3 regions of the Bacillus sp. BC05(2025) genome follow, and region 1 is predicted to be linked to each of the others. Evidence: riboswitches for the same ligand, from Rfam matches in the RefSeq annotation. Region 1 holds a riboswitch; each other region holds the start of a gene.
What was found. A riboswitch is a leader RNA that binds a small molecule or an ion and turns the genes downstream of it on or off. The one in region 1 is predicted to bind thiamine pyrophosphate.
Positions count from the first base shown of each region.

Region 2: linked by a shared signal. The riboswitch ahead of ACZ76X_RS22840 (MTH1187 family thiamine-binding protein) and the one ahead of tenA (thiaminase II) in region 1 are both predicted to bind thiamine pyrophosphate.
Region 3: linked by a shared signal. The riboswitch ahead of thiT (energy-coupled thiamine transporter ThiT) and the one ahead of tenA (thiaminase II) in region 1 are both predicted to bind thiamine pyrophosphate.

Region 1 covers NZ_JBWYRA010000001.1:126,596-137,002, reverse strand. Annotated here, with positions in the region: gene ACZ76X_RS00690 (DUF3959 family protein) at 1-404, opposite strand, end outside; gene ACZ76X_RS00685 (RNaseH domain-containing protein) at 613-3,000, opposite strand; gene ACZ76X_RS00680 (YxiF family protein) at 3,518-4,018, shown strand; partial or broken gene ACZ76X_RS00675 (GH25 family lysozyme) at 4,072-4,496, opposite strand; gene ACZ76X_RS00670 (nucleoside 2-deoxyribosyltransferase) at 4,498-4,959, opposite strand; gene ACZ76X_RS00665 (heterocycloanthracin/sonorensin family bacteriocin) at 5,373-5,672, opposite strand; gene tenA (thiaminase II) at 6,069-6,758, opposite strand; TPP riboswitch at 6,882-6,987, opposite strand; gene ddlB (D-alanine--D-alanine ligase) at 7,062-7,976, opposite strand; gene pdxR (MocR-like pyridoxine biosynthesis transcription factor PdxR) at 8,099-9,532, opposite strand; gene ACZ76X_RS00645 (homoserine dehydrogenase) at 9,749-10,407, opposite strand, start outside.
Region 2 covers NZ_JBWYRA010000009.1:87,873-98,279, reverse strand. Annotated here, with positions in the region: gene ACZ76X_RS22845 (methyl-accepting chemotaxis protein) at 1-1,303, shown strand, start outside; TPP riboswitch at 1,365-1,466, shown strand; gene ACZ76X_RS22840 (MTH1187 family thiamine-binding protein) at 1,567-1,887, shown strand; gene ACZ76X_RS22835 (ABC transporter permease) at 1,859-2,632, shown strand; gene ACZ76X_RS22830 (ABC transporter substrate-binding protein) at 2,629-3,627, shown strand; gene ACZ76X_RS22825 (ABC transporter ATP-binding protein) at 3,624-4,373, shown strand; gene ACZ76X_RS22820 (hypothetical protein) at 4,440-5,213, shown strand; gene ACZ76X_RS22815 (ABC-F family ATP-binding cassette domain-containing protein) at 5,670-7,214, shown strand; gene ACZ76X_RS22810 (glycosyl hydrolase family 18 protein) at 7,672-9,696, opposite strand; gene ACZ76X_RS22805 (DnaJ family domain-containing protein) at 10,069-10,407, shown strand, end outside.
Region 3 covers NZ_JBWYRA010000010.1:106,450-116,856, forward strand. Annotated here, with positions in the region: partial or broken gene ACZ76X_RS23960 (EndoU domain-containing protein) at 1-41, shown strand, start outside; gene ACZ76X_RS23965 (hypothetical protein) at 55-399, shown strand; partial or broken gene ACZ76X_RS23970 (IS3 family transposase) at 518-630, shown strand; gene ACZ76X_RS23975 (FeoB-associated Cys-rich membrane protein) at 680-847, opposite strand; gene feoB (ferrous iron transport protein B) at 864-2,852, opposite strand; gene ACZ76X_RS23985 (FeoA family protein) at 2,849-3,076, opposite strand; TPP riboswitch at 3,271-3,372, shown strand; gene thiT (energy-coupled thiamine transporter ThiT) at 3,459-4,127, shown strand; gene ACZ76X_RS23995 (sensor histidine kinase) at 4,336-6,210, opposite strand; gene ACZ76X_RS24000 (response regulator transcription factor) at 6,207-6,896, opposite strand; gene ACZ76X_RS24005 (class D sortase) at 6,933-7,553, opposite strand; gene ACZ76X_RS24010 (LPXTG cell wall anchor domain-containing protein) at 7,643-8,047, opposite strand; gene ACZ76X_RS24015 (hypothetical protein) at 8,225-8,557, opposite strand; gene ACZ76X_RS24020 (hypothetical protein) at 8,741-8,956, opposite strand; gene hpt (hypoxanthine phosphoribosyltransferase) at 9,118-9,645, shown strand; gene ACZ76X_RS24030 (diacylglycerol/lipid kinase family protein) at 9,729-10,407, shown strand, end outside.

The DNA of each region.
Region 1 (10,407 bases):
GTCATTAAACTCGACATACGTTCAAGTATAACTAACGACTGCACTTCTTTAATATCCCAAAGTAAAGCGGCCCATAATGAGAATAAACCGAAAGTAAGTCCATATGTACGAAAACGGAATAAACATGGAATTAAAGCGATACAAGCAGCAATTTTCGCATTCGCTATGATTGAACTTGTTGAAATATCTTGATGCCAAATGACTAACAGTAGTGTAATAAACGGCGCATATGCTATCCAGCTACATATGCGTGAATATATTTTTTTCGCAAAATAACTACCGAAACTAGTGAAAAATAAAAGGCCTCCAATATATAAAGATTGTTCTAGTGGGATTTGCTTCATAATTCCTGCAACTGGAAAGAGGCCGCTCAATAGCATGAATAGCACATCTAATTTCTTCACAATTCCTCATTCCTTTCAAATTTCTTTTGAATTCATTCATATTGCTTTTCCAAATGATATAGTTTTTTATTTCTAAAAAACATCTTAATCCTGTATAGAAATAAAGTAAATATGTAAAAGAGAAGATACATGACAAAAGATATCCTTATTTACATGAAAAAATGACAAATCCTGACCGATATAATGGCAAGGATTTGTCTATTATATTTCAAAGCAAAATAATGGAATCTTTCTTTTCTATTCTCACTATATCTACATCCAGTTCATCATCAAACTCTTTAAACTCTCTTGCATCTATATCCGTCATATAGCTTTTTATTACTTTCGCCATATGCATGGAATATGGCATGTGTATATTCTTTTCCAAAAGCATACTTGAATTACAGCACATGTAATGTACCATTTTGGCAATATCATTCCTTTCTACTGCTTTTACACCTATTGGTAAAATTTCAAGTATGTATCGCTGCAATGTTTCACTACCATTAAGCGAATATTCACCAGTGCTATAATACATTCCTTTTTCATCTACATATAAACTTGTACCATCCAGCATATCTTCACATTCTATTGCACCGTATTTTGGTACATCAAAAGATGTATTTATCCTAATAATATTTAAGTTTGGGACTTTTAACACATCTGGAAAAAAGTCAGGGAAAGTATCTATATCGATTTTTTGATTTTGTAACTCTTTTATCCAATGTTTTCTTACATTCGCATCTATAATGAAATATACTTGTTCATTTTTTTCTTTTGCATGTTGTAAAATTCCTGTTAATGTTTCAGAAACAAATTGTTTAAATTGAATTCCCATATCATTTCTTTTTGAAGGTTGTGGTAAAAAGGCGTTATGTTTATTTACATTTAATAATAAATGATCAATCGTTTGCCAATTTGTATTCCCATATAATTTATATGAAATTTCTTTTCCTTTTATTTGTGAAATAATAGGTAAGAAATCAAATTTCGAGATTCGTTCAATTGATAAATTAACATATGTACAAGTTAAATTTATCTTATTCCAACTACGTTTCATAAACCCTCTTTGTTCTAATAAGTTAAAAATACACTGTATAATAGTTTTACGAGATACACTTTGACCTATAAATAAATTAATAAATGCTGAAATACGGTTTGTACGCGCAAACCCTTCTCTAACAATTTGCTTTGGATCAATTTTTTCACGCCCGTCACAATTTTCCATTGCAATTAACGCCAATGTCACATTCTTGCGCTCACCTGCAGTAACATTGACCGCTTTCATAACATCCTCTACTAAATTTGATTTGTATTTCTGACAATATTGCATTCTATATGGATTTTGCAATACTTTTTCAATATTACATCTTACTATTTTTAACAATACTGGAGAATCTGCATTTAATACATACGATGACTCACCGATTTGAGCTAGCACAATTTTACTTTCAAATAACGCTTGTTCAACTTCCAACGATATTTTTTCAGACCATATTTCTAATGTTATCGTTTCTAATCCTTTTGGTGCAATTAATGGGAATAATTCATTTTCATTATTTGTTGCTACCTTTTTACATTCTGGGAGTAATGTGAAATCAGTAAATTTTTGCTGAAACCCTTTAAATAAATACTCTCTTTCCTTTACTTTTATACCAGGTTTTATTTTCGTACCTTGAACTTTATATATTCTCTCATTGTATGGAAGTAACACCCTAAGATTTTCTCCTAGCATATAATCTTTCGGATATTGAAGAATATGCTCTAATTCAACTTCTCCCCCTATATGAAAATCATCTTTTAAATTTCTAAATATCTTTATCCACTTTATACCGTTTGTAGCTTGTTGTACTTTTAGTTTTACAAACCGAACTTTTTTATTATTCGATGCAAGTTCTGGAGTAGAAATTAAAATCATGCCTCGTTTTCGTCTCAAAAGCAAAGGAATATCTGGATGGTTAGATTCTTGATAAAATCTCCGAATTCCTATTGAGACATTTAATAATGGAATATTCTCGCCTCCGCGCGTTATACATTCAAACCGATATACATAGGCAAAATAATCTTGTGTTTTTTCATCTTTAACGGGCTCTGACATAGCCTCACAAATATTTTGTGATCTAAGAGGAGAAAAATATATATCTTCTTCGTGTATGTTTTCTAACTGTAAAGGCCGTTCACAAAAAATATGTGAAATTAAAGCGGGCACCCACTTTGAATATGTTTCATTATCAAGTAATACTGTTAAATTAGAAATGAAATCGTAATGCCATTCATATTTTGGTGAATCTATTAATTTATTCGGTTTCCAATCATGAATAATCTCATACCAACTTTGAAAAATATAATCAAGTTGTTCTTTTCTAATAGGTTCTTTACATACAATCCATGGTGTATTTTCATTTAATACATATGGATTATGCTGAATAAATAATATATCAGAAAACATATCATATAATCTTTCATTCAACCGTTTCAACTTACTCGTTAATAAAAATGTCTTATAATGTATCTCTACAATATCAAGCCATTCAATAGGAAAATATATAAATGATACGCTTTCGTTTAAAAGAGGTTCTACTATATTTTCAAATGTTAACAACTTTAATTTTTCCATAAAATGATTACTTCCTTTCTTCATTTTTCTTGATCACAAAAAACTAAAGTATTATCACATAATCTAATTATTTAAAAGAATAGCAAATACCGCTTATCCGACTTATATATTAATGACATGACTCTACTAAAAGTTAAAAGAAATTATCATACATAGACCCCCTCTTTAATCGTTATTGTATTACATTCGAATTATACAATATATGTTACGTATTGTATTTGGGATTTACAATAATTTTACAAAAAATTATAAAAGAGGTATTGACCATACATATGTATATCAAAACCTCTTTTCACTATCCTATTACCTTTTTCGCCTCTGTATTCACTGGCCACTATTCTAATATTAAAAATGAAAAAGTGCATATAATTGAGCATAGAGAAGATAAAATGAGAAAAGGTTCCCATTTCCATACTGCAGATAATGAAAAAGGAAGATATAATCAAAACTATAGACATTATCCAGAAGATTTTGAAGGATACAAGAAAAAAGGAAAAAACTAAAGGTGTGAAAAATTTTGAGTAATATGAATAAAAGCCGGATCGAAATTCTAAAAATGAAAGCAAAAAGAAACGCTAGTAGAAAAGAACTGATAGACGAACTTTCTAATATTGTTACGATTTCTATGGACTCATTTATGGATGCCGAATCTAATGATTTATTTTGTAAAGAATTATTTAATACGCTAGAACAAAATTCAAACATAAAAATTTTTGGTAGCACTGATTATGAAGAAAACAGAAGACTATCAATTGCACTGTTAAAAGAAACAGCTAAAACTATTCAATTTCCACTTAATCAAGGGAGACTCTTTTTCTCTAAGGGTGGTAAAATTGAAGCAGTTAAGCTAAACATTGCTGAAGTATTCGATAATTTAGAAGAGTTATCAACCATATCAAGATTTCTAACTGGGTATACCGATTTTGTATTAGTTGGTGATGATTTAGAATTCGGCGTATGTATCGAAAGGACGGAATATCATTATGAATTCAGTATGTGGGGAATAACGAAAATCTAAATTGTGAAAACAATCCAACTTTGGATGATGTTTTGTTTAGGTGCTTGTACAACTTCTTGTGTTGCTGATTCAGTAAACCAAGACAGTGACTTATTACCTATAAGTAAATTAAGGTCACATTTACCGATTCAAGGTACATTCCCTGTTTCAGTATATTGCCAGATATCGCATGGATACGCTGGTTTGTTGCCATCATAACGAGGAATCCATACAAAGTCAGCTTTTTCATTTGTCATACCAAAAGGTGCATACATATTTTGACCAACATATAAACCAACTTTCTTAGCACCTAAATGGTATAATTTATCGATAAAAGCTTGTATCCCCGTTCTCATATCATTCATTGTTTTCACTTCTACATCTGCAACACAAACCGTAGCACTCTTATCACCCTGTCTTGCACTTCTTTCTTCGCATCAGCAATGGAAACAAAGCGCCAAAATTCATAGTTACCAAAAGGAATGTTGTGCTGCTTCAATTCACTCCAGCGGACCTTTATATGGAATACGTGGCATATTAATGAAATCATACGTGGCAATATCTTCTACATTTGTCAGATAGGCATATAAGCTTTCGACTAACATAAGATTAGGTATGCTTTCTTTTTCTTTTATCAAAATAATAGGCTTTTGAAATGCATATGCGTAACCAATTTCAAAAGCCGTACCACTATCTACACACCCATTCACGAAATCATGAATTGCCACTACTACATCCGCTCTTCTTAAATATTTTAAATCATTATGAAAAACTGCAGTTCTCCACTCCATAGATCCAAAAGTTAAATGTTCATGTTGATAGAACCTAGCTGAAAAAATATCTGCAACAAAAGGATTATTACTAAGCGCATTTTCTAGTCTCTTTACTCTGTTAAGTTGTTCATCATTAAAAAATGGACTTGCTATAAATACCCTAACAACCCTGGTATTCTTTTTCTCCATATCACCTATACATCCTTTCACTCTTATAAAATTTAAATATTTCGTATATTACATGGATAGTATCGTTAATTTTAAAAAATATGAATATCTATCCCTTCAATAAAACAAAACATTCTGTCTATAACACAAAATACAGTTTCTTATTCCCTTCATACCCTAGGGTCGAGTAGTTAGCTTTTGCTAGCTTCTCTTTAATGTATGAAAAAAAGATAAGACTCTTTAAAATGATTTTTCTTGATTTCTCAATATAAAGAGTCTTGGATTTCCGCTAACAAGCCTATATTATATGAACAAAGAGTAAGGTAAGAGTTACTCTTTTACTTGAATGATTGAATATATCCACTAGCGATGGCGCTATATTCTTTGTCGACATGTACATGTATAAAGCTAATATTTTATATGAATATTCGTAGTCAATATTCATATATTACAATAGCATCAGAAGTACCATTAAAACAATTAGAGCAACTACCACAGCTGCCACAACCTCCACAACTAAAACAACCAAAACAACCGAAGCAACCAAAACAACGGAATCCACCACAACGAAATCCGCCGCAACGACCGCCACATCCACCACAGCCGCCACAGCGACGAGCACCATCTTCAATATAGTAATATGGATATTGGTTTTGCTGGTCCCAATACACAACATTTCCAGACTGGTAATCATTAAGGCTTAACGCTTGTAGTTCTTGTTGGAATTGATTCATTTTCATGACCTCCTTTTATTAACTATAACCTTTTGACGCTTTCCTATATTTCTGTTTGTTAAATCTTAGTAGAAATAGCGCTATAAACTAAGTTCAATACGTACACCTACAAAATATGACCTATCACTAGATGATGTATCTTGTTCATGTACCTATTTTTCGGTTATTTTTCCACGGGCTCATTTTTATAAAGTGAAACTTTAATCAGTGGGGGTTTTGTTCACCCCCCACTGATTATCAGCCCTCACCAATCGGACGTTAACGGACAGCCCGACTCCCACCTAACTTCTTTGCTCCAACTGAATTTTGAGGTGGGAGTTTTACTGTCCGTTAACGCGGGATAAATTGAAAAAAGACGCACTTAGATTGATGCGCCTTTTGCAATACCTCTTGTCTTTATCCTATTACGTTTTTCTCTTCTATACTTACCGGCCACTTTTCTAATGTATAGGCCATTTCCCAAAATGAATATTCATATTGACTACTTATAATAAAATGTTGTTTCATTCGATTTCGGTCTGCCTCTGTTACTTTTTCAGCGATAGTATCTAACCGTGTAATTTGCTCTTCAACTAATGTACGGAACCAATCAGATCCGTAAGCAGAAATCCATTCGTTATAAATTGGCTCTTCTGGCTGACACTCTTTTAAACGCTCACCAATTTCATAATACAACCAATAGCAAGGTAAAATTGCTGCAATGATATCACCTAAATGTCCTTCATACGCAGCACGATACATATGTGAAGTATATGCGTATGCAGTTGGAGCAGGAATAAAATTATCTTTTTCTTCTTGTGTGATCCCTAGTTTCTTCGCAAAATTCTCATGTAAGGATAATTCCGCTTCATATGTATTTTGAGCATGGTGTGCCATACGAGCTGTCGTTTCTAATTCCAATGCTTTTGCAGCTCCTAAAGTTTGTACTCTAGCAAAGTGACTCAAATAATACGAATCTTGAAGCACATAATAGCGAAAACTAGCTAAATCTAACGTTCCTTCACCAAGTTTTTTTACAAAAGGATGATGAAAACTAGCTTCCCAAATTGAGTCTACTTCTTTACGTAATGATTGTGAAAAAGTCATTTAAATCCCTCCAATTATGTATGAAATTTAAGTATTTACCCACCATTATTATATCTGTAAAACAAAAAAACTTTCTTTACAGGCGTAAAGAAAGTGAAAGTGACAGTTTTTATTCATAAAATAGCAATGTCTTTCCCACTTCCCTACGCTGGCATTAACCAGATCAGGTACTAAGAGTCTCAAATTCCAATTTGATCTCAGCCTATAATAGGCCCCCCTAGTGGATAAAATATTTAATTTTCGTATTGTATTCATCATAACATACTTCATGTAACTGTCAAAAATCATTTATGATACCGCTACTTAAAAGCCTTCTTCTTTTCTTACTCTTAATGAAGTTTCAATAATCATATCTAATAGTTTACTATATTCAATTCCCGCTGCAGCTGCACTTTTTGGTAGTAAACTCGCTTGCGTCATCCCTGGTAATGTATTAATCTCCATTACATATGGAATACCATCCTTCACCATCATATCCACCCTTGCATAAACGCTGCACTTTAATGCTTTATAGCAAGCCAGTGAAGCTTTGTTTACACGTTCCTTCAGTTCAGCTGGAAGTTCGATAACTTCTTCAATTGTACTAGCAGCATCATATTTCGCATTGTAATCAAAGAACTCAGCCGCATGTCGAATTGAAATGATAGGTAATTGTTTTCCATCAAAAATGGAACATGTAATCTCGTCACCTTTTATATATTTCTCTATTACTACCTCCGAATCCCATTCAAATACAGTTTCCAGAATTGAAATTAATTCGTCTTTATTATAGACAATCTTTACCCCGACACTTGAGCCACCAGAGTTTGGTTTTACCACTAACGGAAATCCTAACTGATTTAGTTCATCAACATTTAGATCCTCCATTTTTGTAAGTTCAATCCAATCAGGTGTTTCTATACCTTCATAACGTAAAATCTTTTTCGAAATATTTTTGTCCATACATATACCGCTAGATAACATATTGCTTCCGCTATAAGGAATACCTAAACTTTCAAGTGTCCCTTGAACAGTTCCATCTTCTCCGTATTTTCCGTGTAATGCGAGTAATGCAAAATCAATGTCTTTCGCTTTTTCGATTAAATCCATTTTTTCATTTAACGTAATCGGTACGATTTCATATTTATTTTCATCTAAATTTGCAATCATTTCATTTCCAGTCATAATTGATACTTGTTTTTCAGAGGATACTCCCCCCATAATAACGCCAATTCTCATTTCCTCAACTCCAAATTTCATTTTTTTATCCCGCATTAACAGGCAGTAAGACCCCCACCTCAAAATTCAGCGGAAGCAATGCAGTTAGGTGTGGGATGAACACCCCCCCACTGATTAAAGCTTCACTTTATTGTATCACCGATTATTTTGATTCCCCGAACTATTTCTTCTTCTTTCAAACGTGAAAATCCTAATCGAAACGTGTTCGCTCCTCCTCCATCAGAGTAAAAAACATCTCCAGGAGAAAATGTAACCCCTTGCTCATAACACTTTTGCAAAAGTGTGCGGGCATGAATTTTTTCTTCTAATTCTATAAATAAATGAAGTCCACCATCACCGGTCATTCTTTGAAACGGAATGTACTCGTTACACGCCCCAACAGCTAACTCATATTTTTTCTTATAAACAGACCTTGCCTTTTTTAAATATTTTTCAAAATATCCTTCATGTAAATATTGAAAAAGAACAGCTTGATCTAAAGTAGATGTGTGAATTGTTCTTGCTCTTTTTACACTTTCTAAATAATGAATCAGTTCTTTATCGCCAATAATCCAGCCTACACGTAAACCAGGGAAAAGTACTTTCGAAAAGCTACTAATATAAATCACATTATTACCTGCACCAGCAAAAGTTAATAATGGTGCTAAATGTGAACCTGAATAACGTAACTCTTCATTAAACCCATCTTCTATAATAGGAACCTTATATTTTGAAAATAATCTCATCAGTTCCGTTCTTTTCTCCGAACTCGTGACAATACCGGTTGGATTATGATATGAAGGAATTAAATACGCGAAATCAAAATCCTTTTCACGTAAACTTTTTTCCACTTCGTTCGTATCAATGCCATCTTCATTCATACTCATTCCATGAACTTCAAGTCCATGTAAGCGGAAAAGCTTGAGTGCAGCATGATGAGTCGGATTCTCACAAATAACCCGCCCTGATTTTTTGGATAACGAGGATAGTACAATGTCTAATCCTTCTGTAAATCCATTTGTAATTAAAATGTCTTTGTTCGAAATATCTACACCTTTCATTTCCATATAATGAAGTAGATAATTCATTAACGGTTTATAACCTTTTGCATATCCGTAATTTAATACGACATCACCTTCAATGGACATACGAGTAAGAAAAGCTCTTTTGAAATTTTCCACATCAAATAGCTTTTCGTCTGGAGCAATGCTATTAAAAACAATCATTCCCTTTTCCCAGCGAACACCATGTTTCATTAAATCTAATTCATCCGCTAATAAGGTAACTGTATTAAGTTTATTTTTCCAATCTATTTCAACAGACGAAGTGTTTGAAATATCAACCTTCGCAACAAAATTCCCTTTTCCTTTAACTGCATAAATGAGTCCTTCTTGTTCTAAATCCGCATAAGCAGCGAGCACCGTATTTCTGCTCACACTTAGTAATTCACTAAGTTCCCTCGTCGAAGGAATTTTTTGATCCCCGAGCAAATGCCCTTTCATAATCATCTTTTTTAAATAATCTTTCAATTGAATATAAACGGGACGTTCTTTCACAACTTTAAAATCTTTAAACAATTCCTTACCCCCTGCAATCATTTTTGCATAATTATTTCATTCTCAAAAGGTCCACTACATATGTATTTTTTATAAAGGGCGGTACGGTCATATAAAGTGAAACTTTAATCAGTGGGGGTTTTGTTCATCCCCCACTGATTATTAGCCCTCACCAATCGGACGTTTACTGTCCGTTAACGCGGGATAAAGTGAAATATTAATTAATGGGTAATTTTACTACCTGTTAATACGTGATAAATCTTTACGGTATAAATTAATTATATCTTTTAAAGCCGCTGCTGCGGCTCCGCGTGGATTTGATGCACCACCAATTGTAGTAACTTGCCCCATCATATCTGTAAAGAACGTAATTCCTTTTTCTGTACCATTTACATTTGCTAGCGGATGATCCTTATCTATTTCGTACGGTTCTACTTTAAGAGCCACTTTACCATCCTGATCCTTATACGCTGAAGCTATTAATTTAATAAATTTATTTTGTTCCTTAGCATGTCGAATTTCTTGTTTTGTAACATGTTCAATTCCTTTTATATGTATATCAGTAAGCGTATGCTCTGTTCCCATTAAACTGTTTGTCAAAAGTAACAATTTACACGCACTATCAGAGCCGCTTACATCTAATGTTGGGTTCGTTTCAGCAATTCCTTTACGTTGCGCTTCTTTCAGTGCTTCTTCAAACGTAACATCTTCCTCATTCATTTTCGTAAGAATATAATTTGTTGTCCCGTTTAATATTCCTTCTATTTTTTCAATATGGCAACCAGCTAGACTAAATTGCCCAATATCAAGTGTCGGTAATGCGGCCGCAGTTGCACCACTATATCGGATTTGTACATTTGCGATTTTTGCTGCTTCATTTATTTCTCTCCAGTTTG
Region 2 (10,407 bases), on a different contig from region 1:
AATGAGCACGAAAAAAGCAAACATGACAGTAGTATATGAAGATCTATTAGGAACATGGGTAACGATATTAGAGCCAATTAAAGATGGAGACGGAAATATTGTGGCAATTGTTGCAGCCGATGTAGATGCTTCTATTGTTCCTATTACAAAAGAAAAATTCATTATACAAGGTTTAATGTTTATTTGTATTTCTGTTTTAATTGCAACTGTTATTCAATTTTTAATTGTACGTAACGCTCTTGCTCCATTACGGGATTTACGTGAAGGATTGCGCAGAATCGGTGAAGGTGATTTGAGTATTAAATTGGAGGAAAGACCAGATGATATTGGTATTATTAATTCGTATTTTAATAATACTATCGAGAAGTTTAAAGGAATTATAGATAAAGTGAAGCAGACAGCAGAACAGGTTTCCTCATCTTCACAAGAATTGTCAGTGAGTACGAAAGAAAATAGCATGGCAGTCCAAGGAATCGTAAGTTCTATAGTTGAGTTAAGGGCTGGCGTTCAATTACAAGAAACGTCAGTACCAAAGTATTTAGATATTGTATATGAAATGGAAGATAGGATGGAAGAGATAACTAATATTGCAAAGCAAATGACGAAAGAGTCTGAAGGTACGAAGCATCATTCAGTAAAAGGAAATGGTATTATTGAACAGACGATGAATCAAATGAACATAATACAAAATGCAGTACAAAATTTATCTTCTATCATTCATTCTTTGGAAACGAGATCAAAAGAAATTAGTGATATTGTAAATGTAATTACGAGTATTTCAAATCAAACGAATTCGCTAGCTTTACATGCTTCTATCGAAGCTTCACATGGTGAGGCAACCGGAAAGGGATTTGCCGTTGTTGCTGATGAAGTACGTAAATTAGCAGAGCAGACGGAAGTATCAGCAAAAGATATAGCGAAATTAATAGAGGAAACACAAGTTGAAACAGAAGAAGCTGCTGTTTCAATACAAAAAGCTTCAAAAGAAGTAGAATCCGGAATGAAACTTTTTCAAAGTAGTGGTGCTTTCTTTGAAAAAATTTCAAAATCTGCACAATCTGTTACAAATCAAGTTAGAGTTGTTTCTAGTAATTCAAGTGATATATTGCAAAATAGCCAAAATATTGTTCGTGTTGTAAATGAACTATCACTTATTGCAAATACGTATGCAAATAGTAGTAATAATATTGAAGAAAGTTTGAAAGAACAGGAAATGTCTGTACAAGATATTGCTGAATTAGCTAGTTCTTTAAGCTGGCTTTCACAGGAGTTACAAGAGTTAATAGGGGAATTCAAAAGTTAATTGAAATGATTATACGTGCTTTTGTTTGTTCAATAAAATAAATCATGCTACAATGAAAACGAATTAAGGACCGGGGAGCCAATTGGCTGAGAGGATGTAAACAAACATCGACCCTCAACCTGATCTGGATAATGCCAGCGTAGGGAGTTACTTAAAGTAATGTAGCATATGTTATTCTATAATAACTTGCATACAAGGCTTTCCTACGCAGTAGGAAAGCCTTTTCTTGTTTTAATATTTCATTTTATAAGGGGGATTTTACTATGTCACAACAAGTTACAATTTCATTTTCAGTAGTACCACAAGCGAAGAACAAAGATGTGTATTCTGTTGTTGATAAAGCAATTGAGGTTGTACAACAATCGGGAGTTCGTTATGAAGTAGGGGCAATGGAAACAACGCTGGAAGGAGAATTAGATGTACTTCTTGATGTCATTAAACGTGCACAACAAGCATGTGTGGATGCTGGAGCAGAAGAAGTAATTACTTCTATTAAAATCCACTATCGTCCAAGCACTGGTGTAACGATAGATGAAAAAGTTTGGAAGTACCGTGATGAATATGCAAAACCAGAAGCAATCTAAACTAATTACAACAATTTGGCTTATCCTTCTCATTGCGATATGGGAAGGATCTGTTTCATTATTTAAAATTGAACCTTGGATTTTACCGAAGCCTTCAGCCATTGTTCAAGAATTAATTGGAATGAAAGATTTACTATTACCAAATACGATACAAACGCTGCAAGAGGTTATAATTGGACTGTTCATTGCGATTTTAATTGGGACAAGTATTGCAATTATTATGGATGTTATCCCTTTATTTCGTATTTTAATAAATCCGTTGCTTGTTATTTCGCAGACAATTCCAATCGTTGTACTTGCACCGTTATTTATTATTTGGTTTGGATATGGAATGCTACCGAAAGTAATGGTAGTCATACTCGTTTGTTTCTTTCCGATTGCGCTTAGCATTTTAGAAGGTTTTCAAACGGTAGATAAAAATATGTTGAAGTTGTTGCAAACGATGAAGGCAACGAAATGGCAAGTTTATCAGAAAGTAAAGTTTCCAGCAGTGCTTCCATACTTTTTTTCAGGGTTAAAAATTGCAGTTACATATAGCGTAATGGGAGCGATTATTGGAGAATGGCTCGGTGCCAGTGAAGGATTAGGAGTTATGCTTACGAGGGCTACGAAATCCTTTTTAACAGCCCGAGTATTTGGTGTTGCAGCAATTATTGTTATGGTGACATTATGTCTGTATTTTATCGTGGAGTTTATGGCAAGAATAACAGCACCATGGATATATAGAAAGGACGGCAGAAAATGAAAAAAGGTTTAAAAGTTATGTTGGCTGCCTTATTAGCGGTAGGTGTGGTTGGATGTAATCCGACCAAGAAAGAAGAAAGTGCAAGTAAAGATCAAAAAGTAAAAGTAGTATTAGATTGGTTTCCGAATACGAATCATACTGGCTTATATGTAGCGCAAGCGAAAGATTATTATAAAAAGCAAGGCTTAGATGTAGAAATTATTCAGCCTGGTGATAATGTGACAGCGGAGCAAATGATAGCTTCAGGAAAAGCTGACTTCGCAATAAGCGCACAAGAAAATGTAACGCTGGCTCGTGTGGAAGGTATTCCTGTTGTGTCTGTAGGAGCGATTATTCAGCATAACACTTCAGCTTTTGCATCGCTTAAGAAAGATAACATGACTTCACCGAAAGATTTTGAAGGCAAACGTTACGGAGGCTGGGGAGGACCAGCAGAAGAAGCTACATTAAAGACAATTATGGAGAAAAATCAAGCTGATTTTAATAAAGTTGAAAAAATCATCTTAGGACAAACAGATTTCTTTAAATCAATCGGTCGAGATGCAGACTTTGAATGGATTTATTACGGATGGGATGGAATTGAAGCGAAGCGCCAAGGAAAAGAGTTAAATACGATTATGGTGAAAGACCTAGATCCAGCGCTTGATTTCTATAGTCCTGTTATGATTACGAGTGAAAAACATACGAAACAAGATAAAGACTTTGTGAAAAAATTTATGAGTGCAACGACAGAAGGTTATAACTTTGCAATTAAAGAACCGAAAGAAGCTGCTGATATTTTAATTAAAGCTGTTCCAGATGTAAATAAAGACTTAGTACAAGAAAGTCAAAAGTGGTTAAGTACGAAGTATCAAGATGATGCAAAAGCATGGGGAGTACAGAAGGAAGAAGTTTGGAAGAATTACATGAATTTCTTATATGATAACAAAGTTATTAAGAAGAAAATTGATGTGAAAGATGCCTTTACAAATGAGTTCCTTCCAAGCGAAAAATGAGCGGATTACAAATAAAAGATATTGTAAAATCTTTCGATGGAAAGAATGTATTAGCAAATATTAGTGCTTCTATACAAGAAGGAGAGTTTGTTTCCTTTGTAGGACCGAGTGGTTGCGGGAAAAGCACATTATTAAATATGATTGCAAATGTTGAAAATCCAACAAGCGGGAATGTAACGTATAAGGATAAGCACGTACAAGAGCAAGATGTCGTAAGTTATATGCCTCAACAAGATTTATTACTACCGTGGCGATCAGCTTTGCAAAATATAGTGCTGCCATTGGAAATCGAAGGGAAACCGAAAAAACAAAGGCTCACAGAAGGAATGGAAGCATTAAAGCAGTTTCAGCTAGATGAATATGCAGATCATTATCCAGATGAATTGTCTGGTGGTATGCGCCAAAGGATTAGTTTTCTGCGCACATATTTATGTGAAAAACCAATTATGCTACTTGATGAGCCTTTTGGGAAATTAGATGCCTTTACAAAAATGGAAGTACATAGCTGGCTTTTGAACTCTTGGCATCAAGAGAAGCAAACAATTGTTATGGTTACACATGACTTAGATGAGGCAATCTTGCTTTCGGATCGCGTATTTATTTTATCTCAAAGACCAGCATCAATAGTTGGTGAGGTACAAGTGAAATTACCTAGACCACGAACGATGGATATGTTAACATCACTGGAGTTAAAGAAGGATAAGGAAGAAATTCTGAGGGTATTAGCTCCTTATATGAAAAAATAGAAAAAGTCTTTTAACAGTTTTTGGTATAATTACTGTTAAGAGGCTTTTTTGTATAGGGGGAGAAAGATGAAATCTATAGAGCAAATAGTTGATTCGTTAACAGCTGATAATCTTGAAGAAGGAAAGTCCTTATTAAAAAATTATATTTTATTAATGAAGTATGGTATGGAACATCATGAATTAAAAGAAGAAGAAATGATAGAAGTTTTAAAGTGGGTTCAAGGCCGGGATCAATTGAGAAAAGATGTTCCAGAATTATGTGATTTACATTTAGTTAAAAAGTTTCAAGCGTTATTAGATGAATTTATTCATTCTATAATTACAAATGGTTATGTGGAAGATGCGGTAGAAATTCTAGAGAGTGTATTAAAAAGTATGGGAGCAGTCGCTCATATTGTAAAATTTATGTTTGTTGGCAAAAGGAAAGTTAATAGAAATTCTTTAGAAATGGTAGAAGAGTTAAAACGAGAGTGCTACAACTTAATGGAAAAGCGTGCTGCTGTCGGGTTGCATGCTCAAATCTTTCACGTTTTAGGTTTCGTTCATTCGATTCAGTTTGATTTAGAAGAAAGGTCACAGGAACATGGGCGAAGTGTAATAGGATTTTTAACAGATTTTAAAACGAATGAATTGAAGTCTGTGCAACAATTTCAAACTGAAGATCATATCCCAGAAGTGAAAAATATAGTGAGTAAAGAGTATGGGATAGAATTACAAAGAAGAATTTACATGTGGAAATCGTTAACAATTATCTTTACAAGTCCATATGCATTAGAAAAGATGTATAAAGAAATTTATGCAGAGAACGATAAAACGGAGAAGGAACAAAAAGAACAATAGAGAATAGAATATAAAAGAGTAGTTTATACTCTTAATATAACAAATGTTAAAGGAGTGAAAGGATAAAATGACTTTATCAACTGTTCTTCAAATGGTTTTAGTTTGATAAGGGAGAAGTCTGCCCATTTTTAACGATTAAGCTAAATTGAAGACAGCAGGTAAAGAACCTTAATCCTTTTTTACGATAATATGTAATGGGTAAGGTGTATTCACCTTACCCATTTTTTATATGCATAATTAAATAAGGCTTTATCCCACTTTAATGGGCAGTAAGACCCCCACCTCAAAATTCAGCGAAAGCAAAGAAATTAGGTGGGGAATCAGCTGCCCATTAAAGTCCGGTTGGTTCAACTATTAATTAGTGGGGGATGAAGACCACCCCACTGATTAAAGTTTTACTTTATACTGTTGCTTTCTCTATTTAGCTTATGAACCATAAGTAAAGGAGAGAAAAACATGAGTATATTAACAGTAGAAAATGTAAGTCATTCGTATGGTGAGAAGACCATTTTATATAATGCGTGTTTCCGGCTATTAAAGGGCGAGCATGTTGGATTAGTAGGGCAAAATGGAATTGGAAAATCAACATTGTTAAAAATTTTAACAGGAGAACTTATACATGATGATGGGAACATTGAGTGGTTCCCGCATGTGAAGGTAGGTTTCTTACAGCAGCATATTGATTTACAAGAGGGAATCACAGTTGAAAGATATTTACAAAGCGCATTTTCGGATTTATATACGATTGAATGCGAAATGTTAAAAATTGCAGAAGAAATGGATGGAGCAGAAGAAATAGAAAAACTGTTAGTAAGGTATGGAGAATTACAAACTATATTGGAAAGTTCTAATTTCTATCAAATTCATACAGAAATTGATGAAGTAGCAATCGGTTTAGGTTTACTTGAAATAGGTTTAAAAAAGGATGTTTCACAGTTAAGCGGAGGACAACGAACAAAGTTATTACTTGGGAAGCTCCTTTTAGAAAAAGCTGATATTTTATTGCTAGATGAGCCAACAAACTATTTAGATACAGCTCATATAGAATGGTTGCAATCGTATTTGAGACTGTATGAAAAAGCTTATGTGATCATTTCTCATGATGAAGTATTTTTAAACAGTATTACGAATGTGATTTATCATCTAGAAGGAGGGAAAGTGAAGCGATACGTAGGGAATTATGAACAGTTTATGCAAAGTTACCAAGTGCAAAAGAAACAATTACAATCGGCGTATGTGAAACAACAAAAAGAAATCTCTCACTTAGAAACATTTATTCAAAAAAATAAAATTCGAAAAGCGAAACAGGCTAAAAGCCGAGAGAAAGTATTGGAGAAAATGCAGAGGGTTGAAAAGGTTAATCCTGTAACTCGATCACGTTTTGATTTCAAAGTTTATGAGGAGCCAGTGAGTCGTATACTACAAGCTGAGAAACTAAGGATAGGTTATAGTGATCCATTATGTCCAGAGTTGAATTTACAAGTGAAAAAAGGAGAAAAGATAGCGATTGTTGGTCATAATGGAATTGGAAAAACGACGATGTTAAAAACGTTATTAGGCAAAATAAAACCGCTAAGTGGTTCAATTTCTATTGGAGAACGAGTAAATGCTGCTTATTTTGCCCAGGAAGAGTTTGCTTCAGAAATAACACCATTAGAGAAAATTTGGGCAGAACGACCAGATATGACAAAGAAAGAAGTGCGCCAAGCATTGGCGAAGTGTGGATTAAAAGAAGAACACGTATTAAAACCGATTCGTTTATTAAGCGGCGGGGAACAAACGAAAGTACGTTTATGCGAACTGATTGTAACGAAAAGCAATGTTTTGATTTTAGATGAACCAACTAATCATTTGGATATAGAAACAAAGAAGTCTTTACAGGAAGCGTTACAACAATATAAAGGAACAGTTTTACTTGTCTCACATGAGCCTTCTTTCTATGAAGCGTGGATAACAAAAGTATGGAATATAGAAGAATGGAACGCTGAAAAATATGAATAAAGAAAAGGCATTAGCTTGTATAAGCTAATGCCTTTTCTTTGTGATTAACATGATTTTCGAGAACTCTTACATGAGAATTGTATGAAGAAGCACTCTTATGGTGCGCTTATAAGCGTGCTTTTTCTTTTGTTATGTTTATATTTATAATAATACTAGATGCCTTTCCCTAATAGGCGACTATCTTTCTTTATATATGTAGATAGTTTGAAATGGAATAAAAATAATTCCTATATGTAAAGGATAATGTGATTAGTATAGGAAGACAATAGAAATTAAAGGGAATTCATGTAAAATTCAGATGAACTTCACGCAAACTTCATATTGGAAATTAAATATAATTATAATAGGTTATTATAATGTTCAGTTGTGATTTTTCATAAAATTAAAAGTTTGAATTTAGGATAGAGTACTTAAACCTAAATTCAAACTTTAGTGAAATAATTAATGGAGGTTACGTTTAGTTTTCGCTAATGGATGCATTTACAAGCTCAGCAGGATTGCCTGTTCCTGCCCCTCCGATTGTAACGGATCCTCCAGGAGGAATTTCACCATTCCATCCTGCATTCGTAATTACGTAATGATTATTTATTTTACTATTAATTTTAGAATCCCAAACTTGTGTTAAATTGCCGTTGTAATCAAATTCTAATTTCCAATTTTTAATAGGGGTCGTTCCACTATTTTTAATTACAATCGAGAAGTTGTAGCCACTTCCCCAATTTGAAGTGACTGAAAAGGTAGCAGTCCCATTTCCATCAGGAGGTGTTGTGTTCGTATCATCTGTTTTTACAAGAATAGAAGTAGGCTGTGATTTATTCCCAGCAGCATCTTTTGCTATTATTGAAAATGTGTATTCTGTATTAGATTTTAAGTTTTTAATTGTAATGCTATTTGTTGTTGTACTCCATTTCTCTTCTCCGGCAGTAATTTCATATTCCGTAACTCCTACGTTATCAGTAGATGCAGTCCAATTTAATTGAACGGAGTTTGAATTTTTATTTGTAACAGCAATATTTTTTACGTTTGTTGGTGATTCAGTATCTTTTTGAGTAATAGGTCCACCAAGTATCTCTTTTACTAACGTATCAAGTAATTTAGGTCCACTACAACTATATTTTGGACTTGTACGGCAATCCCCGCTTAGCTCCCAAAACATTGCACCACTTAAACCCTTTGTTTTTATATAGTCTGTTTTATATTTCATAGATTCACTGTCATCATAGCTAATAAAGGTTCCTGTAGTCGCATTATATAAATAAGGTACCTTCGCTACATCGTTCCAATAGCGAACAAAACCATTCTTATTAACATAATTAGCTGCTAAATCACCATAATCGTACACACCTGTGTCACCGGTAGAATAATCATCCCAAGTACCTTTAGAAGCGAGCTTTCCATCACTACCTGGTTTACAAGGTTGGTATTGTCCGTTATTTTCTTTTCCACAACTTTTCCATCCACGCCCGTAAAAAGGTACGCCTAATACGAGTTTATCTGCTGGAACATCTTCATTTGTATAAATATCTATTGCACCATCTACGTAAAATTTCGTATCCGCAGCTGGGTCATTTGGGTCTTTGTATAGAGCTGCATTATGGTTAGAAGTAGCTTCCCATCCACCGTGGAAATCATATGTCATAATATTAATCCAATCCAGTATTTGAGAGATTTTCTTTAGCTCTGTATGATCCGCATAACGCTGGCTTGCACCTGACGCGATTGTTAGTAAATATTGTTTCCCATCTTCTGCAGTAGCTTTCGTTAATGCATTTCGAACATCTTGAAGGAGTAGGGTGAAGTTTTGCTTATCTTCAGGACGGTAACTACCACCAGGAATCGTCTCAACGCCCGGGTATTCCCAATCTAAATCAACACCGTCAAATCCATATTCGCGAAGAAAAGCAACTGTGGATTCAGCGAATACTTTTCTTGTTTTTTCATCAGCGGCCATATCAGAAAAGCGGTTAGACCAAGTCCAGCCACCAACGGAAATAATTGTTTTTAAGTGAGGATACTTAGCTTTTAATCGTTTCAGTTCTCCAAAATTACCACAGCGGGCGTATTTATCACAATCTTCCCAAGTTGTACCTGATCCCGGATAAGATTTTGTGACATCAGCCCATGGTTCACCGAGTACGAGAGTACCATTAGGAACCTCTTTATTTTGCAGTGGTACACCAGATTCTTTACAGTTCCACGTTTGTTTATTTGGATTATCGGGGTGAGTAGAAGGGTTTCCATGTTTTCCATTCCAGCAAATATCAGCGAAAGCATAGTTTAAATGAGTTAGCTTTGATGCATCAATGTCTGCAACTTGATAATTACGCCCGTAAATGCCCCACGAAGGAAAATACCCAACAATTTTTTGACCTTGCTTTGGTGAATCTGCTAATGCGAAATTTGGATTAATAAAGTTTGTGAGAAAAAGAGGTAAGAAGAGTAGTAGGGATAGTAATAGCAGCGTGAATTTTTTTGATCTCATAGTCATTTCTCCTTTCAAAATAAAAGATATATTTAAAGGCTTACGCCAATAAACCAAAATGAATCTAGACGTATGAAGCGTCTAGATGAAAATGATCAGACATCACGAAGTCTATACAAGGGAGCTGGGGATGATTAAATCGTAGCAAATGTAAGATTTTGTGTAAACGCTTTATTGGATTCAAAAAGACTTTCTCAATATGAAGTGGCTCTAATACGGATTACACATGAAAATAAAATATTGATTAGGGAAGAAAAGGCTTCTTGGAATTAAATTTGAGAAAAAATTGTATGAAATCAATTTGTAATAGCGTAGCGAGATGAGAAAATATCATGTAAAATAATAGTAAAAATATGTAAAGGAGCGAATGGTGTGGATGTCTTTTTGAACATTGCTGAAGAAAAAATTCGACAAGCAATACGGAATGGAGACCTTGATCATATTCCGGGAAAAGGAAAACCACTACAATTAGAAGACCTTTCAACGGTACCTCCAGAACTGAGAATGAGTTATAAAATTTTAAAAAATGCGGGCATGATTCCGCCAGAAATGGAACTACAAAAAGATATATTAAAAATAGAAGACTTAATTGCGTGCTGTTATGATGAAGCGGAGAGAAAAAAATTACAAGAAGAGTTAACAGCAAAAACGCTGCGTTTTCAGCAGGTAATGGAAAAGAGAAAAATTAAAGATAGTTCGGCTTTTCGTATG
Region 3 (10,407 bases), on a different contig from region 1:
GAGAAATTACCACGGCTTATCCAAAATATACGAGAAGATAGTGAGGTTGTATTAATGAATTATTCACATGAATTTTGGCGTGACCCATTTGGTGGACTAAGAATTCGTTTACCAAAAGAAATTGCTATTGTATCTGACTTTATAGAAAACCTAGATGAAGATGAAGCGGATGAATACATAGAAGTTTTAGACCATGTCGTAGAGGGGAAGTACCCTAGTTATGAACTAGAATACAATGCTGCTGCTGTATTTATTGAACCTAAATATACAAGCGCGATTAATTATTACATTAGCCCACCAAATAATCAATGTAAATTAGAAACTTCAGAATTTAGGAGATTACTTTTGCTTTGGAGAAATAAAGTGATGACAGAAGGACGAGATATTGAAGTAGATTAAAAAGACTGCCTGTAATGAAGTGCACCCCAATTGTTAGACACATAATTAATAATTGGAGGTGCATTTTTTATGGCTACATTTTCTTCAAAAGATAAAATACAAGCAGTAAATGGAACAATTTAAGCAAGAACTAGAAACTTATATTCATTACTACAATCACAAAAGAATTAAAACAAAACTAAAAGGATTGTCCCTGTGCAATACAGAGTTCAATCCTTAGTAGCTGCTTAATATATTTGTCTAACTTTTTGGGTTCAATTCAAATTCGCAAAGCTTTTTTCTATTTATGAGCAATTTGCTCCATATCCGGACTACAAGTTTGCGACTGACATGACTTATTTAAAGAACATGCTGCGCATTTTCCTTTTTTACTTCTCTTTACAAAATTTACTAACGTGTATGCTGCATAACCAAAAATGATAGCTCCAATTATAATATTGACCATCACCCTAATACATCTCCTTCTAGAATCCGAGTAGGGATCCAACTTGGTATATAATAAGCGTTAATACATAAGCAACAACAAGTGGATACACGACAGAGAAAATCGTCCACTTCGCTGATCCTGTTTCACGTTTAATAACGGCTACTGTCGCTAAACACGGAACATATAATAAAATAAAGAACATAAATGCATATGCTGATAGCGCCGTATAGTGTGCTCCCATTACATTTCCTAGCACATCTTCTTTCACCGCATAAATAATTGCCATTGTAGAAACGACAACTTCTTTTGCTAAAAATCCTGTTAAAAGGGATGCAGCAGCTTGCCACGTTCCAAATCCAAGTGGTGCAAATAGTGGTGCGATAAATCCACCAATCATCGCTAAGTAACTGTCTCCCATATCAACACCAAATCCTGATGGACCTGCGTAGTTTAATAACCAAATGACAACAGAACCACCGAAGATAAATGTACCTGCTTTACGAACAAATCCTTTCCCTTTCTCCCACGTACTTAACCATAACGTTTTCGCTTGTGGTACACGGTAAGGAGGTAGTTCAATAACGAAAATAGATTTTTCCGCTTTTAAAATGGTAAGAGACATAATTTTTGTAACTAATAACGCAAGAACAATACCTGCAACATATAAAGAAAACACAACAGTTGCCTGACTTTGAGGGAAGAATACTCCCGCAAATAATGCATATACAGGTAAACGTGCCGAACAAGACATAAACGGTGTTACAAGAACTGTAAGTAAACGTTCTTTTTCTTGTTCAATCGTTCTCGCTGCCATAATACCTGGAACATTACATCCAAAACCGATAATCATCGGAATGAACGCTTTTCCGTTTAATCCGAAGAACTCCATAATTCTATCCATAACAACCGCAATTCGCGCCATATATCCTGAGTCTTCTAATAATGAAATGAAAAAGAATAGTGCAAAGATTTGTGGAACGAATACTAATACAGCACCAACACCGGCAATAATACCTTCTGTAACGAGTGCTTGAATAAAATCAGAAGCTCCGACACTTGTAAGTCCAGCTGTCACCCAATCCGTAAGCTGCCCACCAAAAAACTCATCTAACATATCTGACAATGGTGTCCCAATCCACGTAAACGTAACCTGAAAAATAAAAAACATAACTGCTAAAAAGATTGGAAGTCCTAAAATTTTATGTGTAATTAATCTATCAATTTTTTCTGAAAAAGGAATTTTTCCTTCTTTCTCATGCTTCATAACATTTGTTTTTAACTTTTCAATATACGCTTCACGAGTTTTATAAATATGCTCTTCCAACGTACAATCAAGTTTTTCTTCTAAGCGAGATCGAATGGCTACAAGTTCCTTATAAATTGGTAATGCTTTCATTTCTTTTTCTACTACTTCGTTATTGCTTAAAAATTGAAGAGCTAACCATCTTGGATGCTTGTAATTCGCTTTCTCTAAAAGAGCTATTACCTCTCCAATTCCTTCATCCATCTGTACACCATATGAAATAATGAATGGCTTTTTCTCATTTTTGTCATTTTCTTTAAGAGTCGCAAGTAATTCTTCACAGCCTTTTCCGCTTCTTGCAACGACAGGAATGACTGTTACACCTAATAACTCTGATAATCGTTTTACATCAATTACAATGCCTCGTTGCTTTGCCACATCGACCATATTTAATCCGATCGAAACCGGCTTTCCAAACTCAAGTAATTGCAACGTTAAATGCATATTTCGTTCAAACTGCGAGGAATCTACAATATTTAACATATGCTGAAATTCTTCTGTTAATAGAAAGTTTGTTACAACACCTTCATCACGCGAAACGGGATTTAAATCATAAACACCTGGTAAATCAATCAATGTTCCTTGCTTATCTTTTAATTTACCAACCTTCTTTTCTACTGTTACACCGCTCCAGTTCCCTACATATTCATAAGAACCAGTAAGTGCATTAAATAATGATGTCTTTCCTGTATTCGGATTCCCTAGCAAAGCTACCTTATTCACGCTAATTCCACCTTTATCATTTTCGCGTCACAATGACGAATACTAATTAACTGTCCACGACACTCCAATGTACAAGGACCTTTGAACATCGCTTTCTGCTTCAGGCGAAGTTCGCTTCCTTCAGCAAGACCGAAAGCAGCTAGTCTACGCTTTAATAGCTGATCTAAAGACTGAATACTTTTTACTAATACTTTCTCTCCAATTTTAATATCTACTAAGCTCATAACCTTCCCCCTCAGAAGAGAATGATAATTATTTTCAAAAAAATTATACCACACCCAATTTCTCTTGTACTATACCCTTTTGCTTCATATTTATTAACATTTCGCTACAATTCTATTTCAATTATTGTCATACTGTATTCGTTTGCCATTCTCATCCATTTCGCTTACAATAAACAATAGCAAATAAAGAATCTCGTTATCACTGGGGGAGCCATGCCGCTGAGAGGGAACACTTCGTTCCGACCCTTCGAACCTGTTAGTTAATGCTAACGCAGGGATTGTGCAAACGTCCGAAATACATACCTCTTTTTATTTACGTATTTCGTATCCTCCTATGATATCTATTCTTTTTTTGTACAACTTGGATTTAGGGGGAGACAACATGCGTAACACCAATTTACAAGCGATGATCGAATCTGCTATTCTTGCAGCCTTCGCCTTGGTCATCGATATTTTACCATTATCAATTAAACTTCCAACAGGCGGTTCCATTTCATTTGCTATGATTCCTATTTTTATTATTGCATACCGCTGGGGCTTTAAATCAGCTTTCTTAGGTGGTTTAGTTTGGGGACTATTACAAATTGTCGTGGGAGATGCTTACATTTTAACACCTGTTCAAGCATTCATTGAGTACTTCATTGCCTTTGCTTTTATCGGATTTGCTGGCTTATTCTATCGTCCAATTCAAAAAGCACTTTTAACGTCTAATGAAAATAACTTAGAACAATCAAGTTTAGGTAGCCGCAAAGAAAAACCTTCATCAAAACAAAACAAAGGTAAGAAAGTCCTTGCGTATATTATCCTCGCTACATTTATCGGTAGCTTTGCTCGCTACTTCTGTCACTTTATCGCCGGTATTATTTTCTGGGGACAATATGCACCAAAAGGTCAATCAGCAGTTCTATATTCATTAATTGTAAACGGCAGTACAATGCTCGGTTCTTTTATTTTATGTACCGTTTTACTTATATTTTTATTTCTTACTTCACCCCGCTTATTCAAAAGCATCAATGCTTATCAACTGAATTCGAACAAAAAGGGCGCTTAATGAGCGCTCTTTTTTTCATATCGTAATATCAATTAAAAATACAATAAATGCACAAAAGAAAATAAATACCATTATACTTAGCCAATTGCTATGCACGGTTGATCGACTCCTTACATAACCTCATTTTCTAACCAGATTATATCGCTTAAAAATAAAGATTAGGTAAAGATAATATGAAAATAAATTAAAAAAGCGTAGCATATATCATCTACACTTTTTTCGTTAAGTAAAAGTAAAATAATACACCGTCTTCTGTATTCTTTACTCCATATTCAGCTTCGTGTAATTCTAAAATATTTTTAGAAATAGCTAGCCCAAGCCCCGTCCCACCTTGCGAACGCTTGCGAGCTGCATCCACGCGATAAAAACGATTCCAAATTTTATCTAATTGCTCTTCTTCAATGTGAGTACCTTTATTTTCAATACACACTTTTATACGATCCTTCTCATCTATTGTAGAAATAATAATATCTTCTTTATTTGGTGTGTAACGTATCGCATTCGTAATGAAGTTCACGATGACTTGTTCAATTCGACTTTGATTTGCAACTACTTCAAATGAACATATATTTTTATGCACATGAAGTTCTTTTTTCTCTATTTCCACAGAAAGATGTTCACATATATCTTCAATTACAGCATCAATATAAAATGCTCCCTTTTTCATTTTATATGTACCTGACTCAAATTTAGCTAACTCAAGCATATCCAAAATTAACGTATCCATTTTATCTACTTCTCGTTCCATTGCTTGAAAATAGTACTCTTTTTTATGCTCAGCTACCCCATCTTTTAAAATAGAAATACAGCTTTTCATAATACTCAGCGGTGTTTTTAATTCATGTGAAACACCAGAAATGAATTCTTTCCGCGTATTTTCTAACTTTCTTTCTTTTTCAATATCTTGTTCTAGCTGTCCAATATGCGAATGGAGCTTATGAGATAATACATTAATATTTTTCGATAAATCACCAATTTCATCTTTTGAAGTAATCGGTATTTTTTCTGTGAAATCTAAGTGCGCTATTTTCTTCGTTGTATCATTTATTTTTAATAACGGCTTTGCAATTTGTTTAGAGTAATAGAATGAAGCTAGAAAAATGAGAACGACTACAAATGCAATGATATAGATGTAATAATCTTGTACCATTTGTACAGCCTCATCTACAGGCTGTAAAGAAGCCATCGCATATATATAAGTTACTGATCCATCTTTTTCTTTTATTGGCTTGATTAATAATTTATATTTAATATCATTTTTTTCATAATCTATTATTCGTGTTGTATCTGGTATTTTCTTATCTTCTTTTAATAATAATTCAGCTTGAAATTCCTTTATATTATCCAAAAATAGATTATTTTTATAGATTGAATTTACAGGCCCTTTTACATCAGGGAATTGTACTTTCGTAATTTTCCCTGATAAATTAAAGTCTGAATTATGAGCTGCTCTCTTCTGTTCCTCAGCGCTCATAACTCCAGCAACTCTTTTTCTTTCCGCAACGATAGGTTCTTCAGCAACTGTTGGCTTACCACCACTCATCTGAATTTCCTTTGCAGCTAATTTTTTTCCTAACGGTTTATTCAGCCAACTCAAATTTGCCTCTTCTATATGTACATAACATGCGATGAAACTATCGTCTCGTTTTAGCCCATAAAAATAGACTGACCGCCCTTCTAACTTAGGCAGTGTCCCACCTTCAATTTCATCTATGGTCATTAGATAGTACAAAGGCATCTTGATTACCTTTTTTCCAAACTCCTTCTCTGCCCTACGATCTAAAGTAACCTCTACATAAAAATCATCCACATGTTTTAAATTTCCATTCTGATCTAATGTCGTAATCCATGTATTGTTCTCTCTAAAAAAGTCTTGCTCTAGCTTCTGAATCCCTTCTGCACTTCCTGCATAGTTCAAATAATTCTTTTCAAAGGAATTTAAATTCACTTTAATATCTTCTACTTTTCGATTCGCATAATATTGTTTAAAAAATATTGTTTGTCCAATAAATATCGTCGCTAAAATTAACATGCACAATGCTGTTGTGAGGGTAAATAATTTTAGTACAATTCCTTTTCTCATACATTCCCCTCAAATTTATAACCTGTTCGTACTACAGTTGTAATGTACTTTGCTTTCTCTCCTAATTTATTTCGCAAATTACGAATATGGCTATTAACAGTTCGGTCATCACCGGCAAATTCGTATCCCCAAATTCTTGAAATGAGTTGCTCTCGCGTTAAAACAATCCCTTGGTTTTTCATAAAATACGCTAATATTTCAAATTCTGTATGTGTTAAGTTAATATCGGTTCTATCTATCGTAACAGTACGCGACGGGAAATGGACGTGAATACCATGAATGGATAATGTATCATCTTCATTCTCTAAAAGTTGCTTTGTCACTTTTCTACTTTCTAACAACCGTTTCGCTCTTGCTAATAAAATGGGTGGGCTATACGGCTTGGTCACATAGTCATCCGCTCCAAGTTCAAATCCAAGTAACGTATCATCTTCATCTACACGTGCCGTTAGCATAATAATAGGAACCTCGGATGTTTTACGGATTCTTCGGCAAACGGACCACCCATCAAGTTCTGGCAACATAATATCTAAAATAACTAAATCAACCTCTTCTTCCTCAAATACAACTAAAGCTTCCTTCCCGTCTCTTGCTTCAAACACTACATATTGCTCACTTAAAAAATAATCTTTTAATATTTCACGTAATATATCTTCATCTTCTACAATTAAAATATTTTTTGACATAACTTATATCCCCTCCTGCTTTCAAAAACTATCACTTCATTTTGAATAACCACCAGTTAACTTCGCCTCGATAATATATCTATCTGGTGCATCTCCTATATAATCAAATGGATAGCAAGTCGTCAGTGTTAATATCGGTTCTTCTTTTTTTATAATAACAGTACGATCATCCGCATGGGTAATCCATATCTTTTGAATTTCGTATGTGTAAGTTTTATTATCATACTCTAAAACAAGAGTGTCTTTTTCTTTTAACTCTCCTAAATCTGTAAATACAGTATCCCGGTGCCCACTCAATACCGTATGTCCCCCTCCAGATGGTGTTGTCGTTACATCACTAACGAACATTCCCACTCCTTTTTTCAACGTTGCCTCATCCGCTCCCCAGTATATAGAAAACTTCTTCTTTATTTTCGGTATATTTAATAGGGCAACCTTTTCTCCTTCTTTATGTTCTGTTTGAGAAGAAGGTACTTGGGAGGTTACAGTTGTTTCGTTAGAAAGTTGATTATGCTGTATATTGTTAAGACTCTTTAATTCTTCTTTCGTTAATTGTTGAGCAGAGCTTTTTCCTTTATACCATTCCACTGCGTAATAGGATCCCATAAATAGCCCGATGGCCATCAATATCATTCCGATATAATTAAGTAATTTCACATTTCATCCCTCCATGCCAAAAATGGTAGGAATAACCTACCATTTTTAATATATGAAATTATCCCATTCTTTATAGGTCAATATTTTAATTACGCCTTCACTTTATTGCGACGTTTCAAACCAAATAATGTCCCCATCCCTACAAGACATGCACTTAGTGCCATCATTGCTACATTATTGGATGCTGTGTTTGGTAATTTCTCACCTTGTCCAGCTGGCTTTGTTACTTCTTTTTTAGCTACTTCATTTTTTTGCTCAGCTTTTATCGCTGCCTCTTTTTTTGCCATATCATTTTTCAACTGTTCTTGCGCTATTCTCTTTTTCTCTTCTTCACTCTTTTGCTGTATCTTAATTGCTTCTTCTTTTTTAGTCTTATCTTGTTGCACTTGCGCCTCTTCTTCCTTCGTTACTGTTCCAGTATCCGCACTTGCTACTGAAGAATATCCTACTGCTAAAAGTGCCATTGCACAGATTGGTAATAGTCTTTTTTTCATTTTAGTTCTCTCCTTTTATACGTTTTACATCACTTCGCATCGGATGTATCACTAGAATAAACAAGAGATATAAATATAAAATGCAGATGAAATATATTTCATTTAAAGATTTCATGGTAGACAAATAAAAAAACATCGCAATATATACGATGTTTTTTCGGGTGTGTGTCTCAATATTTACATGTTACTTTCGCGTGATGTAGAAGTAGAATGGGCCGGAGCGATAACTAATTGTCTCGGCTCAGTTTTCTTTAAGTGATTTTTGACGTTACACTTACGACGTTGAACAACCCAAGCTTTAATAGGGTTTGTCAAAATAATCTTTTGCTCTTCGTTAGGGGCCTCTTCTTCAAACTTACAACTCTCGCTCCATTTATTCCATTTCATTGTAAATTTAGAAGAAGAATGATCGTCTTCTCGATCAAACAAGTGCAAAAAATCCATCTCGCCAGCTAGCATTACGGTGTTGCTAGTTGCTAAAAAAGAAAAGGTCGTCCAACGTTTCTCCATACCCTCCTACTCCTTTTTCACATATAGAGTGCCTAAAACTTAATTTACCTAAAATATGCTTGCCTTTTACCTTACACCTATAGTTTATCCAAAGCACTACTATGCAACTATCGATTTCCCTTACAACTACCTTACATTTTTGTAAGAAACAAAAAACCTTCACTCTCTATATGTGAAGGTTTCTCATTTCTCATCTATATGATCTTTCATATGATCGACTCCAGCTTCTTTCAACTGTGACATCATACCATGGGAAATTGCGCCTAATACTAAAGTCATTCCAATTAGTGAAATCCGAATGGCTGGTACATCAATTATGTAAGCCAAACTACCAAGAACAATTGTTAAAAGTAATGCTTTTATAAATGTTGCACTTGTATACTCTTTCTTTTTCATCATAATCACCCTTCATGGAAGCGTTTTCTTAATACAATCAGTATATCATATCATCTGACTATTTTGTGGGTATTTTTGTAAAAAACTTATATCTCCTTTGACTTTTTGCTTTCTTTCCTATACAGTCGAAATGTTCGCAAGTTTTACACTGTAGGAGGACTCCAATGAATATTGAAATAAAAGACACTTTAATTTCTGAAGAACAATTACAAGAAAAAGTAAAAGAATTAGCACTTCAAATCGAACGTGATTTTGAAGGAGAAGAAATCGTAGTAATCGCTGTATTAAAAGGATCTTTCGTATTCGCTGCTGATTTAATTCGTCACATTAAAAACGAAGTAACAATCGACTTTATTTCTGCATCTAGCTACGGAAATCAAACAGAAACAACTGGCAAAGTAAAACTATTAAAAGATATCGATGTAAACATTACTGGAAAAAATGTAATTGTCGTAGAAGACATTATCGATTCTGGTTTAACACTTCACTTCCTAAAAGATCACTTCTTTATGCATAAACCGAAAGCATTGAAATTCTGTACATTACTTGATAAACCTGAGCGTCGTAAAGTGGATTTAAAAGCTGAATATGTTGGCTTCCAAATTCCAGACGAATTTATCGTTGGCTACGGTATCGACTGTGCAGAAAAATATCGTAACTTACCATTTATCGCTTCAGTTGTAACGGAGTAATATAAATAGAATAAACTTCTATCAATCATTGATGGAAGTTTATTTTCTATCACGATTCGTAAAAGACAAAGGGAGAGAATAAAATGACAAAAACAAAATTTGAAAAAGTACTCCTCATCGTAAATCCGAAAGCAGGACAAGGTGATTTACATACGAACTTAACGAAAATCGTACCACCTCTTGCGGCAGCTTTTCCTGACTTACATATCCTTCATACGAAAGAGCAAGGCGATGCAACAAAATATTGCCAAGAGTTTGCTAGTAAAGTAGATTTAATTATCGTCTTTGGTGGCGACGGTACTGTATTCGAATGCACAAATGGCTTAGCACCTCTTGAAACTAGACCTACACTTGCAATCATTCCAGGCGGCACTTGCAACGACTTCTCTCGCACACTCGGTGTTCCGCAAAACATCGCAGAAGCAGCAAAACTTATTACACAAGAACATGTAAAACCAGTTGACGTCGCAAAAGCAAACGAACAATACTTCTTAAACTTCTGGGGTATTGGACTTGTTTCTGAGGTATCAAACAATATTGATGCAGAAGAGAAAGCAAAACTTGGTAAAATCGGTTACTACTTAAGCACTATTCGAACTGTAAAAAATGCTGAAACATTCCCAGTAAAAATTACGTACGATGGACAAGTATATGAAGACGACGCTGTCCTTGTTATGGTTGGAAACGGTGAATACCTTGGCGGGATTCCGTCCTTTATCCCGAACGTAAAATGCGATGACGGAACACTTGATATTTTCGTCG